Regions from separate parts of the Agrobacterium sp. 6Ca8 genome, predicted to be linked through region 1. Evidence: riboswitches for the same ligand, from Rfam matches in the RefSeq annotation. Region 1 holds a riboswitch; each other region holds the start of a gene.
What was found. Region 1 has a riboswitch for thiamine pyrophosphate ahead of ACZ5A6_RS17265 (ABC transporter permease). Riboswitches for the same ligand answer to the same signal wherever they lie in the genome.

Region 1 (5,918 bases):
CGCGCGGAAGTCCCTGGTTGTGCTGGCAATATCGCCTGCGCGGAAGATTGCAGAAATGACGGCAACACCATCCGCACCGGCAGCGATGACGTTCGGCACGCGGGCAAGATCGATACCGGCGATGGCGCCCACCGGCATGCCCGGCCGCAATTCGCGGAGCAGAGTGCGGAGCGTCGTAAAGCCGTCAAGGCCGACAGGCTTGTCTGGATTGACCTTGGAAACGGTTTCGAACACGCCACCAATGCAGGCGTAATCGGCGGGCATGGAGGCCGCCCGCTCGCCATCGGCGCGGTTCTTGACGGTGAGGCCGATGATCGCCTTATCTCCAAGGATGCGTCTGGCGGTTTTGGCATCCATATCATCGGCGCCGAGATGCACCCCGTCCGCGCCAGAGGCGAGCGCCACATCCACCCGGTCGTTGATGACCAGCGGCACGCCCGTGCCGGCAATAGCTTCGCGAATGGCGCTGGCGTTTTCGATCATCTCCCGCGTGGAGGCGTGTTTGTCGCGATATTGCAGAATGGTCGCGCCGTTGAGTGCGGCCGCCAGAGCAAGCTCGCCCAACGGCGCAACATCGCCGAGGCTCGCATCGACCAGCGCGTTGAGACGGTAATCAACCTTGTTCATGCTCAATCCTCGCATGGTTTATTATGTCTTCGCCGGAAATTTCTGAAAGCACATCCAGAAATGCCGGCTCGAATGTGCCGGGGCCTTTGGCGTTTTTCGCTGCCAGTTCGGCTGCGACACCCGTGATGGCGAGGGCGGCGGCGGCGGCCGTCAGTGCGTCTTTTTCCACCGCCATGAAGGCGGCGATGACGCCACCCGATAGGCAACCCGTGCCTGTCACCTTCGCCATCCACGGGTGACCGTTGACGATTCTGACACTCCTTGTGGCGTCGCGCAGGTTATCGACAGGTCCGGTCTCTATCCTGATGGCGTTCGGAACAGCACCGATCAGGCTCATCTCAGCGCTGTTGCCGCGCACGATGGTGGGTCCAAGCGAGATCAGGTCACGCGCGAACGCCAGTCGCGATGGCGAATAGTCGCAATGCACGGGGTCCAGAATCCACGGCTTGCCAGCCGCGCGGGCGATCTCGACGGCAAATCGAATGACTTTGCGCCGGTCGGCGTCGAGCGTGCCGAGATTGATCGTTACCGCATCGGCTTTCGTGACGAAAGCACCGATTTCTTCGAGTGAGGTTGTCATCGAGGGGATGCCGCCGACGACGGTAATGCCATCCGCGGTGAATTTCTGTACCACGGTGTTCATCAGGCAATGCACGCGCGGGCGCGTCTGCCTTACCCTTTCGAGGATCTCTGCGGCCTTCGCCGCAGTCGGAAAACTGTTTGCCATGGTTATTGCAACTCCACGGCAATGTCTTCCGCCGCCGGCGCCTGCTTGATCAGTTGCATGTCCTGCATGAAGGTGCCGAAGCGTGTGTAGCGGGTGCGATCGAGTGCGGCTGGACGTTTGGCGAAACGCGGCAGCGTATCGAAAAACGCCTGTTTGTTCAGCGCGTCGTCAAGGTTCGGATAGGCCTTGATGAAAAGCTGCCAGGATTCTTGCGGGTGGTTGGTGATGAAAATCGCCGCCTGCTCAACGGCCGAGAGAAAACGCGGCAGGCGGCTATCTTTCACGAGATCTAGATGGGTGACGAAGATGAGCTCGTCATAGGCGGGCACGCCATGTTCCTCGGGGAAGAACGAGCGGCCTTCGTGGCCCTCAAGCTTCATCTGCGTCAGTTCGAAATTGCGGAAACCGCCAAGCGTGGCATCGACCTTGCCGGCGATCAGGGACGGCGAGAGTGAGAAATTGACGTTGACCAGTTCAACATCGTCCTTTGTCAGTCCCTCCTTCTCCAGCATGCGCTTCAGCATCGCATCCTCGAAGCCGGAAACGGAGAAGCCGACCTTCTTGCCCTTCAGGTCCTTCAGGCTCTTGATTGGACCATCGGCCAGAACGGTGACGGTGTTCAGCGGGGTTTCCACCAGCGTGCCGAAACGGACGAGCGGCAGCCCTGCATCGTGGTCGAGATAGAGGTTCGGCTGGTAGTGTACACCGATATCGGCCTGCTTTGCCGAGACCAGACGCGGTACGGCGGATGGGTCTGCGGGCGGGATCAACTCGACCTCCAGCCCTGCATCGGCGAAAAGGCCGCGTTCCTTGGCAATCACCATCGGGGCATGGTCCGGGTTCAGGAACCATTCCAGCAATACGGTAAGCTTGTCGGCCGCCTGCGATTGCGCGGGCGAAAGCACGCTTGCTGCCGCGACGACGAGGGAAAGAAGAGTTCGTTTCATGGTGCCGAAAGTCTCCGCAAATGTTTGAAAGGAATGACGTGGTCTGTTTCTTTGGCCCAGGGGGCGAGGTTGGCCGTTGCCCGGTCGACGACAAGCCGCAGCAGCACCGCAATGACGGCGAGGATGGTCATGGCGGCGAACATTGTGTCGGTCTGCATGCGGGCATTGGACTGGATCATGACAAAACCGAGCCCGGCGGAGGCGCCCACCCATTCGCCAATGACCGCGCCGAGCGGGGCGAGCGGAGCTGCGACCCTCAGCCCGGAAATGAGTGAGGGAAGCGCCAGCGGCACACGCAGCCGGATTAGGATTTGCCAGTGGCTCGCCTCCGTCAGCGAGGCGGCATCGAGGATTGTCCGATCCGTGCGGTTGAGGCCGTCGGTGAAGGCTGAAGCGACGGGGAAAAAGATGATGATCGCCGTCATGACAACTTTCGAGGCCATGCCGAAACCGAACCAGAGTACGAGAATAGGGGCCAGCACGAAGACCGGAAATGCCTGCAACACGAGAACCATGGGCCAGACGAGGCGGCCAAAACGCGGGACGGCGGCAATCGTAAAGGCAACGAGAATGCCGGCGGCAATGCCAGCCGCAAGCCCGACAGCCATTTCACCTGATGTCACCATGGCCTGTCCGAACAGGAAGGCTGGCTGGCGCAGGAGTGCTGCGGTAACATTGGCCGGCGAGGGCAGGATGTAGCGGGGCGGTGCAAACAGCCAGATGCCCAGCTGCCAGACAATCAGAATAAGAACGACGCCCTTCAGCGCATGGGAGGCACGCATCGGCCGGGGCTCAGACGCAGCCGTACCGTATACGAAGGGAAGGATGTTTCATCATCATCGTTCGGTCTCCAGCTGTGGCGATCACGGAGATCCGGGCAAAGCGGAGAAGAGAAAGGGCAGTAACGCAAAGGCGCTACAGTTTCCGTTCCTACGCCGGCATGACCCGGATCAGGTTCAAGGGTCCGGCTCATCGCCATCTCAGCACCGTCAGGTGCTCCCCTCGGAAGAGACTGTTTTGCTAGGAGGGTTTTGAAGTAATGTCAACGTTGAAAGTTAACGAGAATATTGGCGAATTTGCCGCGAACATATTAGTTGTTTATTATATTAAGTTTATCAAAAATTAGTTATTTATTGAAACCGCTTTTCAATTCCGCTGTATTAGCTTCAGCTCCCAGATTGGTTGGGGGCGAACTTGAAAAACTTCTGGCAAGAGAAATCTGGAAATTTTGGCATTCTGACCGCGCTGCTCATGGTGCCTCTGTGCGGGGCTGCCGGTGTGGCGCTCGATATTACGCGCGGCATGTCGGTCAAAGCCGATCTGCAGCAGGCGGCGGATTCCGCGGCTCTGGCGGCAGTCGCCGATATGTCCGCAAGTGTTCAGGCGGCAAAGAAGATGTCGGGGGACGGTGTCATTCCCGTCGGCAATGAAGAAGCCCGGGCATTCTTCGATGGCAATCAGCGCGGCGACGCGGACTACACCATTACCTCTGTCGATGTCTCGGTGATCAAGCACGGCAATGTGGTCGAGTCGTCCGTCAGCTTCAAGGCGTCGGTCAGCACGACCCTCTCAGGGCTTCTGGGGAAGGATTTCGTTTCGGTTGCCGGCACGGCCACGGCCAAATACGAAACGGAAACCTTCAGCGATTTCTATCTTCTGCTTGATAATACGCCCTCCATGGGAGTGGGCGCGACACCCACGGATGTTGCCACCCTGGTTGCGAACACTGGCGATAAATGCGCTTTTGCCTGTCACATCGTGAAGGACGGCGTGGCAGACCCGAACAGCTATTACTTCAAGGCCAAGAAACTCGGGGTTACGACGCGTATCGACGTGGTTGCCAAGGCAACCGCCAGCCTGATGGACACGGCAAAGTCCACGCGCAAAAGCAGCAATCAATATCGCATGGCCGTCTATACCTTCGGGGAACGGGCGGAAGATACCAAGCTGCTTGAGGTCGTTTCGCTAACCTCGGATCTGGACGCAGCAAAGAAAAAAGCTGGTGAAATCAACCTGATGTCAATCCCCTATCAGGGATACAACAACGACCAGCAAACAGATTTCGACCGGGCACTGATCCAGATTGGAGATAAGGTCGGCAGTTCGGGCACGGGCGCAAGCTCGGCAAATCCGGATAAGGTTATTTTCTTTGTTTCAGACGGGGTGGGCGACAGTTACAAGCCGTCCTCCTGTACTAAAAAACTGACGGGAGGCCGCTGTCAGGAGCCGATCGACATCAAAGACTGTACGAAATTGAAGGAAAAGGGTTTTCGTATCGCGGTGCTTTATACCACCTATCTGCCGCTGCCGACGAATGACTGGTATAATAGCTGGATCAAGCCCTTTCAGGCGGAAATCGGCTCACGCATGCAGAGCTGCGCTTCCCCGGGCCTGTACTTCGAAGTCAGCCCGTCCCAGGGCATCAGCGACGCGATGACGGCATTGTTCAAGAAAGCCATTACATCACCACGCCTGACGGGCTGATGGCCTTTTAGCGAGGCCTGTTAAAGCATCGGTTGAACGCCGCAATATCTGCGGCGTTTTTTGGAAATGGCCGGAAGGTGATGCTTCAAGCGATATTGCGAAGCTGTTCAAATAACGCAGTAAAGGGCGTTTCAGCGCGGTGGAACACAGCCGGCTGGCCTATCGGAGCCTCCACGGTGATCTCGTGCCCGCCAAAATACCGCGCGCCACTCCAAAGATGCATCCATTCCCCATCGCCCGGAAGGTAAAGCGTGCGCTGCGTCTCCCCCGCCTTCCACACTGGTGCGACCAGCATGTCGGCCCCATAGAGATAGCTGTCCTGAATGGCATAGGTCTGCCGGTCGTTCTCGTGATGCAGGAAAAGCGGGCGCTGTACCGGCAGGCCGGTTTTGGCTGCTTCAGTGGAGAGCGATTTCAGATAGGGGGCGAGTGCGACATAGATTGCCGTCATGCGGGCAAAATGGCCAAGAACGGTCTCGTCCTGATCGATCTGGAGATTGTCGCGCGGGCGATTGCCCTCATGGGTTCGCATGACAGGAGTAAAGGCTGCCATCTCCGTCCAGCGCATGATGAGTTCCGGGGTTCTGACATTGCCGAACAGGCTGGTATAACCGCCAATGTCGGAATGGTGATAGGCATTGCCGAGAAGACCGGAGGACAGCGCACCGCATATGACGGTGACGAGACCGTCATGGCGGGAGAAATCGACGGACTGGTCGCCGCCCCACAGCAGCGGGCAGTGGGCTTGCACACCGGTAAAGCCCGCCCGCATGAAGAACAGCGCTTCGCCGGTTTTGCCACGGCTTTCAACAGCCTTGGCGTTGACCTCTGCCCAGAGCGTCGGCCAGGTATTGTGCATCAGCTTGGCGTCGATGCCGTTCGATAGCGTGATGTCGATCGGCAGATATTCGCCGAAATCGGCCATCCAGCCAGAAAGGCCGAAATCCAGCATGTTCTTGCCGATGATCTCTTCGGAAAACCACTCGGCTGCGGCCGGATTGGTGAAATCGACCACGCCACAATCGAACTCGCCGAAATCCACGAGCGCCGTCTTGCCGTCCGCGCCGGTGGCGAAATAACCGGCCGCCTCCGCCTCCGGAAAAAGCGGGCCGTCGACGCAGAGATAGGGGTTC
Region 2 (5,918 bases), on a different replicon from region 1:
CGGCACAATGTAAAGCGGAATGCGCGGATGTAAGAGCCGGACGGCGCGCGACAGGGAAACCTCTGACGTGGCTAGATAGAGCATTTCTCCCCGCACGCCGCGAAGATTGGCAATCTCGCCCACCGCCGCAGCGCCGGTGCAATCCACCACCCGATCGAACGGCTGCTCATCCACCGGAATACCCATATGAAACAGCACGCCCAAGCCGCAAAGCCGCGTATGCAGCGATTTGAGTGCAAGGCGCGGATCGAGATGCCCCTCGCCCGGGAAATAAAGCCCGGAGCGGAACCGCCCGGCAAGGTCAGGCTCCAGAGCGGCGATTTCACCCTCATCCACCCACTGGTATCCAGTTGTTCTGGATGCGAAACGCGAAAGCTCGGCTTTGTCGCGGGCGGGCGCGACGACCAGCGTGCCGTGTCTGATGACAAGGCCGGGGGTCGCCTCATCCCACCAGTCGAGAGCCGCCTGGCCGAGTGTCAGTACCGCCTCGTCCGCACTTTCACGCTCGCACCAGGGCGCCAGCATTCCGCCCGCATAAAAGGATGCGCCGCGCGAGGCTTCAGCATTGCGCTCCGAAACCTCCACGGTTGCACCGCGCCGCGCCAGTTCGAAGGCCGCCGTCAGACCGGCGACCCCCGTTCCCTTGACAAGGACACGCATGCTACTGGCCGTCTGCCGGGGTCGCGAGCGGCATGTAAAGCTCGCCACCTTCCTTGAAGCGCGCGGCCATGGCCTCCAGCCCTTCCTTCTGCGCCTCGGCGCGGATGTCATGGGAAATCCGCATCGAGCAGAATTTCGGCCCGCACATCGAGCAGAAATGCGCGACCTTGTGCGCCTCCTTCGGCAGGGTCTCGTCATGGAAGGAGCGCGCCGTGTCCGGATCCAGCGACAGGTTGAACTGGTCTTCCCAACGGAACTCGAACCTTGCACGCGACAGCGCATCGTCCCGCACCTGTGCTGCCGGATGGCCCTTGGCGAGATCGGCCGCGTGAGCCGCGATCTTGTAGGTGATGACACCGACCTTCACGTCGTTACGATCCGGCAGACCCAGATGTTCCTTCGGCGTGACATAGCAGAGCATCGCCGTGCCAAACCAGCCGATCATCGCTGCCCCGATGCCGGAAGTGATGTGGTCGTAACCGGGGGCGATATCAGTCGTTAGCGGCCCAAGCGTATAAAAGGGCGCCTCACCGCAGGTTTTCAACTGCTTGTCCATGTTCTCCTTGATCTTGTGCATCGGCACATGGCCGGGGCCCTCGATCATGACCTGGCAATCCTTCGCCCATGCGATCTGTGTCAACTCACCGAGCGTCTCCAGCTCGGCAAATTGCGCGGCGTCGTTGGCGTCGGCAATCGAACCGGGCCGCAACCCGTCACCCAGCGAGAAGGAAACATCATAGGCACGGCAGATGTCGCAGATCTCGTCGAAATGCTCGTAGAGGAAGCTTTCCTTGTGATGATGCAGACACCACTTGGCCATAATCGACCCGCCGCGTGAGACGATACCGGTGACACGGTTGACGGTAAGCGGAATGTAATGCAGCCGAACACCGGCATGGATGGTGAAATAATCCACGCCTTGCTCCGCCTGTTCGATCAACGTATCGCGGAACACTTCCCAGTTCAGGTCCTCGGCAATGCCGTTGACCTTCTCCAGCGCCTGATAAAGCGGCACCGTGCCGATCGGCACCGGCGAATTGCGGATGATCCATTCGCGGATATTGTGGATGTTGCGCCCGGTCGAAAGGTCCATGACGGTATCGGCACCCCAGCGGATCGCCCAGACCATCTTCTCCACCTCTTCGGCCATGGAGGAGGTAACGGCGGAATTGCCGATATTGGCGTTGATCTTGACCAGAAAATTACGGCCGATGATCATCGGCTCAAGCTCGGGGTGATTGATGTTGGCCGGGATGATGGCGCGGCCCGATGCGACTTCCTGACGGACGAACTCCGGCGTCACATAATCGGGTATCTGTGCACCGAAACTCTCGCCATCACGAGCCAGCTTCTCCTTCGCCGCTTCGCGCCCCAGATTTTCGCGGATGGCGATGAACTCCATTTCCGGCGTGATGATGCCTGCCCGCGCATAGGCAAGCTGCGTTACGGCTTTTCCTTCCGTGGCCATCAGCGGCTGGTGGCGCATGGCAAATTCAGGCGTCAGGCGCTCGCCGGTGGCAAAGCCGTTATCCTCCGGTTTGACGTGCCGACCGTCGTAAGCCGCGACATCGCCGCGCGCTACAACCCAGTCGTGACGCAGGCGCGGCAGACCCTTTTCGATCAGAACGTTATGCAATGGATCGGTATAGGGGCCTGAAGAATCATAGACCGTGACCGGCGGTTCTCCCGCCGTCGGGTGGACGGCGATTTCGCGCATGGGCACGCGAATATGCGGATGCAAAATTCCGGTTTTGTGGATTTTCGTGGAGGCGGGATGCGGCCCGGTTGTGACGACAAGCGGGATATTCTTGGCAACGATATTCATCATGAGGCTCCAAAGTTTGACAGTGGAGACCCAGTTCGAGCCGGAATGATGGAAAATACCGACGCGTCGGCAGCGCAAGTTACACGCAATCCGACCTTCGGTCTTTGCACCGTCCCTACGCCAGTATGAACTGGATCAGGTTCAACGGGTCACTGCGCATAAAAGCAGAATCTCAGCCCCTTGACGGGACACCCCTGGTGAATGGACACAAGAGAAAACACCGCCCGACATTTGTCAAGGGTGCTGCTGATGGCTGGCAAAGGTGGACGAACAACAAAAGCGCCGTTAGTGGTAATTAACCTAACGGTTTAGGCGAATATTATCGTTTTCAAATTAACGATAAGCACAAACCATCCTGATGTTAAATTCATGGGAGATAAGTCGGAATGAATGCGACTATTCGTGAAATACTGGCAAAATTCGGCCAGCTTCCTACCCCCGTCGATACGATTGAAAACGAAGCAGATCTTTATGCGGCAGGTCTTTCTTCCTTTGCCTCGGTGCAATTGATGCTGGGTATCGAGGAAGCTTTCGATATCGAATTCCCCGACAACCTCTTGAACCGCAAGTCCTTTGCCAGCATCAAGGCCATTGAAGACACCGTTAAGCTCATTCTGGATGGTAAAGAGGCAGCCTGATGAATGTGACCGTTGCGCCGCAGGATGAAACGCTGTCCGCGCGCGCAAGCCGCGTCGCAGCAATTGCCGCCAAACACGCGGACGAGGTGGACGTCACCGGTCGCTTCCCGGAGGAAGCCGTCAAGGCGCTGAGACAAGAGCGCCTTCTCGGCATTCAGGTCCCGTCCTCTCTTGGTGGCGAAGGCGCATCCATACAGCAAATCGCCGATATCTGCGCCCGGCTTGGCCAGGCCTGTTCGGCAACCGCGATGATTTTCGCCATGCACCACATCAAGGCATCGAGCCTTGTGGAACACGGCGAGACAAGCCCATGGCATGCGGGCTTCATGAGCCGCATTGCAAGCGAACAGCTTCTGCTCGCATCGGCCACGACCGAAGGCGGAATCGGCGGCAATCTGCGCAATTCCATCTGCGCAATCGAGGTGGAAGGAGACATCTGCCGGCTGGAGAAGGACGCCACCGTCATTTCCTACGGCAGCAATGCGGATGCCATCCTCATCACCTCGCGCGCCCACAAGGATGCCGCCCCGGCCGATCAGGTGATGACCATCTTCCTGAAAGATCAGTACAAGCTCGAGAAGACCCATGTCTGGGACACACTCGGCATGCGCGGCACCTGTTCGGACGGTTTCCTGTTCCGCGGCGAGGCGCCAGCGGTGCAGATATTCCCAAAACCCTTTGCGGAAATCGCCGCGCAATCCATGCTTGCAAGCTCGCATCTTCTGTGGAGCGCCGTTTGGTATGGCATCGCGTCGGATGCGGTGCTGCGCGCGCAATCCTTCGTCAGGACGGCTGCACGCAAGTCGCCCGGTGTCACACCGCCAGGCGCTATCCACATTGCCGAAATTTCCACCAAATTGCAGGTGGTCAAATCCAACGTCATTGCGGGCGTAAAGGCTTACGAAGACACCAAGAGCGACCCGGACAAGCTGATGTCCATGGCGTTCGCGGTTGCCATGAACAATGTGAAGATCTGTTCTTCGGAAACCATTCTGGAGATCATCGACCAAGCGATGCTGGTCTGCGGCATCATGGGTTACAAGAACGGTACGCCCTACAGCCTTGGCCGACACCTTCGCGACGCGCATTCCGCGCGCCTGATGATTTCCAACGACCGTATTCTCGGCAATTCCGCCAATCTCCTGCTGGTTCACAAGCAGGACACCAGCCTCTTGGGATAAGACCATGGATATGCAAACATCGTTTCTCGATCGACTGTTCGAAGAAGGCCTGCTGATTGAAACGGGTGTCGATGGTCTTTACGGACGCAGCGGCCAGTTCGAGGACGTCATTGCCGCATTCGAACGCCTGATCGACCGCACCGGCGGCCCGGACAGTGCAGAGGCGATCCGCTTCCCGCCCGGCATCAACCGCGCCTATTTCGAAAAGAGCGGTTACATGAAAAGCTTCCCGCAGCTTGCGGGCACGGTGCATTCCTTCTGCGGTTGCGAACTTGACCATGTCAGCCTTCTCAAATCCATGGATGAGGGCGGCGACTGGACAAAGGACCAGAAAGCAACCGATATCGTGCTGACGCCGGCCGCTTGCTACCCTCTTTATCCGACCATCGCCAAGCGCGGCGCATTGCCTTCCGGCGGCGGTCTCTACGACATCCAGTCCTATTGTTTCCGCCATGAACCCTCGAAGGACCCGGCACGTCAGCAGCTTTTCCGCATGCGGGAATATGTGCGCATGGGCACGGAGAGCGATGTGACCGAATTCCGCCAGACATGGATGGATCGCGGCGTGGCGATGATGGAAGCCGTGGGCCTTGAAGTGACCATCGACGTGGCCAACGATCCCTTCTTCGGCCGCGCCGGCAAAATGCTCGCCAACAACCAGCGCGACCAGAACCTGAAATTCGAACTGTTGATTCCCGTCACATCCGCCACCAACCCGACGGCCTGCATGAGCTTCAATTACCATCAGGACGCCTTTGGCCAGAAATGGGGATTGAACCTCGACAATGGTGATGTGGCTCACACTGCCTGCGTCGGTTTCGGCCTTGAGCGCATTGCGCTGGCACTTTTTGCGCATCACGGACTGGATGTAAAAACATGGCCCGAAAAGGCCTTGAAAACACTCTGGGGCTAACCATTCATGCGGCAGATTTTCCCCGGTCTCGATCCCAAAAATTATGTGCAGCACGCGCTTCATTCTTCGGAAAGAATGTGGCCGGAGACCAATTGCTACATCGATTTGTGGATCGAGGTGCTGGCCTCGAAAGGGTTGCCGCCTGAGGCCATGTTCGGCTTCACACTGACGCAGGATTTCGAAGGCGACCAGTTCACCTTCTTCAAAGTGCCGCTGGAAGATCTGGAAGCACTTTATGGCGTTCGCGCCACCGAACTTGCGATCTTCGACCGGGTGGAAAACCATATCGAAGCGCAACTGGAGCGCGGTCGCATCTGCCTGATCGAGATGGATAGCTTCTATATGCCCGATACCCACGGGGTGGGCTACCGGAAGGAACATGGCAAGACCACCATCGCCATCAACCGGCTGGACCTTGCAAACCGGGAACTCGATTATTTTCATAATGCAGGCTTTTTCCACCTGTCGGGCGAAGATTTCGACGGCCTGTTCCAGCATCATCTGACAGAGAGCGAGCCGCCCTTCCTGCCCTATACGGAATTTGCGAAATTTGCAGACAGCAACCCTTCGCCGGCACATATCCGCAAAACGGCCGAACGGCTGCTGAAGTTTCATTTTTCACGGCGACCATCCGACAATCCGGTCAGGTCTTTTGCAGCCGTGTTTCCGGCTCAGGTCGAGAAGGTGGCAGACCGGCCGTT
Region 3 (5,918 bases), on a different replicon from region 1:
GGCGGCATGCGCCATGCCGCACCGCTCGGGCTCACTCCCGAGCTCTGGGTGGGGGATTTCGATTCCACCGACAAGGACCTGCTGGACGCCTGGCCCGATGTGGTGCGACAGCCCTATCCCGCTGCAAAGGCTGTGACCGATGGCGAAATTGCGGTGTCGGAGGCACTTGCCCGCGGCGCGCGTTCTCTGGTGCTTGCCGGTGCGCTTGGTGGAGCGAGAAGCGACCACGCACTTCAGCACCTTCTTTACGCGGTGGCGCTTACTGAGCGTGGTCTCAACGTTACGCTGACCTCCGGCGAAGAGGAGGCCCGCCCGCTGCTGGCAGGGTCGTTCGATCTTGATCTGCCTCCCGGTGCGCTGTTTTCCGTTGCCGGGTTTACCGACCTTGTGGGGCTCGATATCGGCAATGTGCGTTATCCTCTCAAGGATTTCCCGCTTGCTTTCGGCTCTTCCCGCACTATTTCCAATGTCGCGAATGGCGGCCCTGTGCATTTCTCGCTGAAAAGCGGAAAAGCCATCGTGCTCGCCCGCCCTTATGATCTGACCGGAGCCTGACGCCTTGGCACCCCCAATTTTGAAACTCGATGACATCAAGCTGACCTTCGGCGTGACCCCGCTGCTCGACGGCGCCAATCTTCAGGTGGAGCCGGGCGACCGCATCTGCCTTGTCGGACGCAACGGTTCGGGCAAGTCGACCCTGATGAAGATCGCCGCCGGTCTGGTCGAGGCGCAGTCGGGCGAGGTTTTCCGTCACCCCTCCGCCACCATCCGTTATCTGGAGCAGGCGCCGGATTTTGCCGGTTACGACACCGTGCAGGCCTATGCCGAGGCGGGGCTGGGACCTGGCGACGATCCCTATCGCGTTACCTATATTCTCGAGCATCTGGGCCTGACGGGACAGGAACATCCGGATAGCCTGTCCGGCGGCGAAGCGCGGCGTGCGGCCCTTGCCCGCGTCATGGCGCCTGAACCCGATATTCTGATGCTGGACGAGCCGACCAACCATCTGGACCTGCCCACCATCGAATGGCTTGAAGGCGAGTTGCAGCAGACGCGTAGCGCGCTGGTGCTGATCTCGCACGACAGGCGTTTTCTGGAAAAGGTTTCGACCTCGACCGTGTGGCTGGATCGCGGCCAGTCCCGTCGTCTCAATCGCGGTTTTGCGTATTTCGAGGAATGGCGCGACAAGGTGCTGGAAGAGGAAGAGCTGGAGCAGCACAAGCTCGGCAAGGCCATCGAGCGTGAAGAACACTGGATGCGTTACGGCGTGACCGCGAGACGCAAGCGCAACATGCGCCGCGTGGGCGAGCTTCAGGCAATGCGTGCGGACTATCGCGGCCACAAGGGACCGCAGGGGAGCGTGCAGGCGACGGCTGCGGAGGTGCGGGAATCCGGCAAACTGGTCATCGAGGCAGACGCAATCACCAAGTCTTACGGCGAGCGCGTGATCATCGCGCCGTTTTCGCTACGGGTGCATCGCGGTGATTGCATCGGTCTCGTCGGGCCGAACGGTGCCGGCAAGACAACGCTTTTGAAGATGCTGACCGGCCAGCTTCAGCCCGATAGCGGCACGGTAAAGCTCGGCACCAATCTGGAAATCGCGACGCTTGACCAGAAGCGTGAAGATCTCAATCCAAACGATACGCTCGCTCATTACCTCACCGACGGTCGCGGCGACAATTTGCTGGTCAATGGCGAGTTGAAACATGTGACGGGTTACATGAAGGACTTCCTGTTCCAGCCGGAACAGGCCCGCACGCCCATCCGCAACCTCTCCGGTGGTGAGCGCGCCCGTCTTATTCTTGCGCGCATTCTGGCGCGGCCTACCAACCTGCTGATCCTTGACGAGCCGACCAACGATCTCGATATCGAAACGCTCGATCTGTTGCAGGAAATCGTTGCGGGCTTTTCCGGCACGGTCATTCTCGTCAGCCACGACCGCGATTTCCTCGACCGTACCGTCACCTCCACAATCGCGCCCGCCAATCCGGACCAGCCGGATGGACGCTGGATCGAATATGCCGGCGGCTACTCGGACATGATGGCGCAACGCAAGGGTGCCGCAGAAGAAAAGCGCAAGGCGGAGAAGCAGGAAAAGGCAAAGACCGCCCCTTCCGCCTCCGCGTCGCAGGACCCCTCAAAGGCCAAGGGCAAGCTTTCCTTCAAGCAAAAATTTGCGCTCGAAAACCTTCCAAAGGAAATGGAGAAGGCGCAGGGCGAAATCGCCAAGCGTGAGCAGCGTATGGCCGATCCCAATCTGTTCACCAAGGACCCGGCTACCTTCAATACGCTGGCGCAGGAAATGACGAAGCTGCGCGAAAAGCTCGAAGCCATGGAAGAGGAATGGCTGGAGTTGGAGATGCTGCGCGAGGAAATTGAAGGGTGACTTGGTCGCGATTTCTTGACTGAGGTCTCATCCACCTTTGACAGGGAGGCGGAATTGCCGTTTCCTGTGCGGGTTCGGAGGAGTTCAGAAAATGCGCATGATCTTCGTCAATCTGCCGGTCAAGAATATCGAGACATCGAGAAGCTTCTTCACGGCTCTCGGTTTCACCTTCAATCCGGAATATTCGGATGACCGCACGCTCTGCATGATCGTTGAGGAGAACATCTTCGTGATGCTTCTTCAGGAGGAGCGTTTTCGCGATTTCATCAATGGCGATATCGCCGACGCCACACGCAGCACCGAGGTCCTGACCTGTCTCACAGCGGGAAGCCGTGAGGAAATCGACCGGATGATCGAAACGGCGCTCGCCTCGGGTGGCAGCAGCTGGAAACCGGTTCAGGATCACGGTTTCATGTATGCCGGTAGTTTTCAGGATCCCGACGGCCATGTCTGGGAACTGGTGCACATGGTGCAGCAGGCCTGACGGCAGCCATCTTGCCAATCAGAGACAGCGGGACTACATCATCATCTTGATCTAACGGGGTGTCTTTTGTGCTTGCGTGCAAAAGGCTGAGAGGCTTGCCAACCCGAAGAACCTGATCCGGTTCATACCGGCGGAGGGATTAGACGGCTTAAGGCAAGCGGCTATTTCCCTTTTCGTTTTTTGAGGAGATACCCGTGCGCCGTCGTCTTTTCCTGAATTCCCTCGTTGCCGTTTCGTTGTTTCTGCCCGGTCTTGCCACTGCTCAGGACAGACAGGAACTGACCGTCTACACCTATGAAAGCTTCGTTTCCGAATGGGGTCCCGGCCCCAAGGTGAAAGAGGCCTTCGAGAAAGTGTGCGATTGCACGGTCAATTTCGTCGGTGTGGCGGATGGCGTGGCGCTGCTCAACCGCCTGAAGCTTGAAGGGGCGGCGTCGAAGGCGGATGTCGTTGTTGGTCTCGACACCAATCTGGTCGCGGAAGCGAAACAGACCGGCCTCTTCGATATCAGCGGTATCGATGCATCGGCGGCCAAGGTGCCGGGCGGTTACAAGGACGACATTTTCGTCCCTTACGACTACGGTCATTTCGCCGTTGTCTATGACACGCAGACGATAAAAAATCCGCCGACGAGCCTGAAGGATCTGGTGGACGGCGATCCTTCACAGAAAATCGCCATTCAGGACCCGCGCACCTCCACGCCGGGGCTTGGCCTGCTGCTCTGGGTGAAGTCCGTTTACGGCGACAAGGCACCGGAAGCCTGGGCGAAGCTCCGGAAGCGCATTCTCACCGTCACGCCGGGCTGGTCGGAATCCTATGGCCTTTTCACCAAGGGTGAGGTGCCGATGGTGCTCTCCTACACCACGTCGCCTGCCTATCACATGGTCTCGGAAAAGACGGATCGCTATCAGGCCGCGGGTTTTTCCGAGGGGCATTACATCCAGATCGAGGTTTCCGGCCTTCTCAAAAACGCGCCGCACAAGGAACTGGCGAAGCAGTTCCTCGCTTTCACGCTCACATCAGGATTTCAGGATGCCATTCCGGAAAACAACTGGATGATGCCGGTCGCGGCAACGTCCACGCCCCTGCCCGAGGCATTTTCCAAACTCGTCGTACCGCAGAAGACCTTCCTGATGGACCCGGAAGAGGTGGCGAAGAACCGCAAGGCCTGGATCGACGAATGGCTTGCGGCCATGAGCATGAACTGAGCAAGAGGCACGCCCGCGCATGATGCTGCGTCGCGACTACAGATGGTCGATCATTGGCGGAACGGCGGCGTTTGCCGCCGTTTTCCTGTTCATGGCGCTTGCTGTATCAGCACTCCTGTCTTTCGATGCCGGCACATCCGCCACCGGAATCGTGGATGCCTACACGCTGCGCATCCTGCGCTTCACGCTCTATCAGGCAACGTTGTCCACTGTTCTTTCCATTGTTCTCGGCCTGCCGGTGGCGCTTGCGCTCTCCCGCAGACAGGATTTTCCGGGGCGGATTTGGATTATCAGGTTGATGGCTGTGCCGATGGGGCTGCCGGTCATCGTCGGCGCCTTCGGCATCATCACGATCTGGGGCAGGCAGGGTGTTTTGAATACTGCCCTTGTTTTTGCCGGTGCGGAGCAGCCCTTCAGTATTTACGGCCTTTCCGGCATTCTCATCGCCCATGTGTTTTTCAATCTGCCGCTTGCGGTGCGGCTGATGCTGGCCGGGCTGGAGCGGATTCCGGGCGAATATTGGCGGATGGCGGCAAGTCTTGGCATGGGGCCGGTTTCGGTTTTCCGCTTCATCGAGTGGCCGGCCGTCTCGCGGCTTGTTCCCGGTATTGCCGGGCTTGTCTTCATGCTGTGCGCCACCAGCTTCACGCTAGTGCTTCTGCTGGGCGGTGGACCGGCGGCGACGACACTTGAGGTCGCAATCTATCAGGCGCTGCGGTTTGATTTCGATCCGCAAAGGGCAATCGCGCTTTCGGTTTTGCAGATTGCAGTCACAGCAGTTCTGCTCGGCCTTCTTGCCTTTTTGCCATCGCCCGAGGCGGAAATTGCCTCGCTTGGCCGCCCTGTTCGCCGTTTCGACGGCAAGCGCGTTGGCGCGCGCCTGTGGGACGGAGCGGCAATCATTTTTGCGGTTCTGCTGGTCGGCCTGCCGCTTGTTGCCATAACCGTCTCGGGTTTGGGGGCCGATCTGCCGCGTCTTTTGTCAGCGCCGATCTTCCTGCGTGCGGCGGCGACCAGCCTTGCAATCGCTGCGCTCTCCGCAACTCTCGTCGTGCTCTGCTGCTTTGCGATTATCGGTGCGCGACAGGCCGTGGGCTCCAGACGGCACGCGGCTCAGCCCTTGCGCCTTTTGTCCGCCACGCTCGGGGCGGGGTCATCGCTGGTGCTGCTGGTGCCGCCCGTCGTGCTGGGAAGCGGGTGGTTCCTGTTGCTGCGGCCCTTTGGAGATGTCAGTTTTTATGCTCCCGTTCTCGTGGCGCTCATCAACATGCTGATGGCGTTGCCGCTTGCCATGCGGGTGCTGGAGCCAGCCTTCACCAGCCATTTTTTACGCACGTCCCGGCTCTCCGCCAGCCTTGGGCTTCAGGGACTGACGCGGCTGCGGTTCGCCGATCTGCCGGTACTGCGGCGGCCGCTGCTGATGGCGTTTTCCTTTGCCATGGCTCTGTCGCTCGGTGATCTCGGGGCGGTCGCCCTGTTCGGATCGGAAAATTTCGTCACGTTGCCATGGCTGGTCTATAGCAATATGGGCAGCTACCGCACCAATGATGCCGCCGGATACGCGTTCATCCTTGGCGTCGTCTGCCTGCTGCTTGCCGCGGGCGGCGTTTCACGGCAATCCCAATCAGCAAGGGCGAGCATATGACGGGTGACGAATTTGCCGTGGGGTTGGACAAGGTCAGACTGCGGCTCGGAACGCAGGATTTCGATCTCGATTGTATATTCCCGCAAGGCCAGATGACTGCCGTCGTCGGTGCATCCGGTTCTGGCAAGTCGACGCTCCTCAATCTCATCGCTGGTTTTGAATTGCCCGATTCCGGGCGCGTCCTGATCGGCGGGC

Region 2: another riboswitch for thiamine pyrophosphate. It lies ahead of thiC (phosphomethylpyrimidine synthase ThiC); the one in region 1 lies ahead of ACZ5A6_RS17265 (ABC transporter permease).
Region 3: another riboswitch for thiamine pyrophosphate. It lies ahead of thiB (thiamine ABC transporter substrate binding subunit); the one in region 1 lies ahead of ACZ5A6_RS17265 (ABC transporter permease).

The regions. Positions count from the first base shown of each region.
Region 1 covers NZ_AP026434.1:667,183-673,100, forward strand. The annotation lists gene thiE (thiamine phosphate synthase) at 1-627, opposite strand, end outside; gene ACZ5A6_RS17255 (hydroxyethylthiazole kinase) at 614-1,354, opposite strand; gene ACZ5A6_RS17260 (ABC transporter substrate-binding protein) at 1,357-2,301, opposite strand; gene ACZ5A6_RS17265 (ABC transporter permease) at 2,298-3,083, opposite strand; TPP riboswitch at 3,212-3,314, opposite strand; gene ACZ5A6_RS17270 (TadE/TadG family type IV pilus assembly protein) at 3,496-4,785, shown strand; gene ACZ5A6_RS17275 (alpha-glucosidase) at 4,871-5,918, opposite strand, start outside.
Region 2 covers NZ_AP026433.1:2,297,949-2,303,866, forward strand. The annotation lists gene thiO (glycine oxidase ThiO) at 1-660, opposite strand, end outside; gene thiC (phosphomethylpyrimidine synthase ThiC) at 662-2,485, opposite strand; TPP riboswitch at 2,580-2,691, opposite strand; gene ACZ5A6_RS11360 (acyl carrier protein) at 2,872-3,123, shown strand; gene ACZ5A6_RS11365 (acyl-CoA dehydrogenase family protein) at 3,123-4,304, shown strand; gene ACZ5A6_RS11370 (amino acid--[acyl-carrier-protein] ligase) at 4,309-5,217, shown strand; gene ACZ5A6_RS11375 (DUF1839 family protein) at 5,224-5,918, shown strand, end outside.
Region 3 covers NZ_AP026433.1:2,457,930-2,463,847, reverse strand. The annotation lists gene ACZ5A6_RS12090 (thiamine diphosphokinase) at 1-555, shown strand, start outside; gene ACZ5A6_RS12085 (ABC-F family ATP-binding cassette domain-containing protein) at 560-2,386, shown strand; gene ACZ5A6_RS12080 (VOC family protein) at 2,478-2,870, shown strand; TPP riboswitch at 2,916-3,026, shown strand; gene thiB (thiamine ABC transporter substrate binding subunit) at 3,065-4,078, shown strand; gene thiP (thiamine/thiamine pyrophosphate ABC transporter permease ThiP) at 4,098-5,723, shown strand; gene ACZ5A6_RS12065 (thiamine ABC transporter ATP-binding protein) at 5,720-5,918, shown strand, end outside.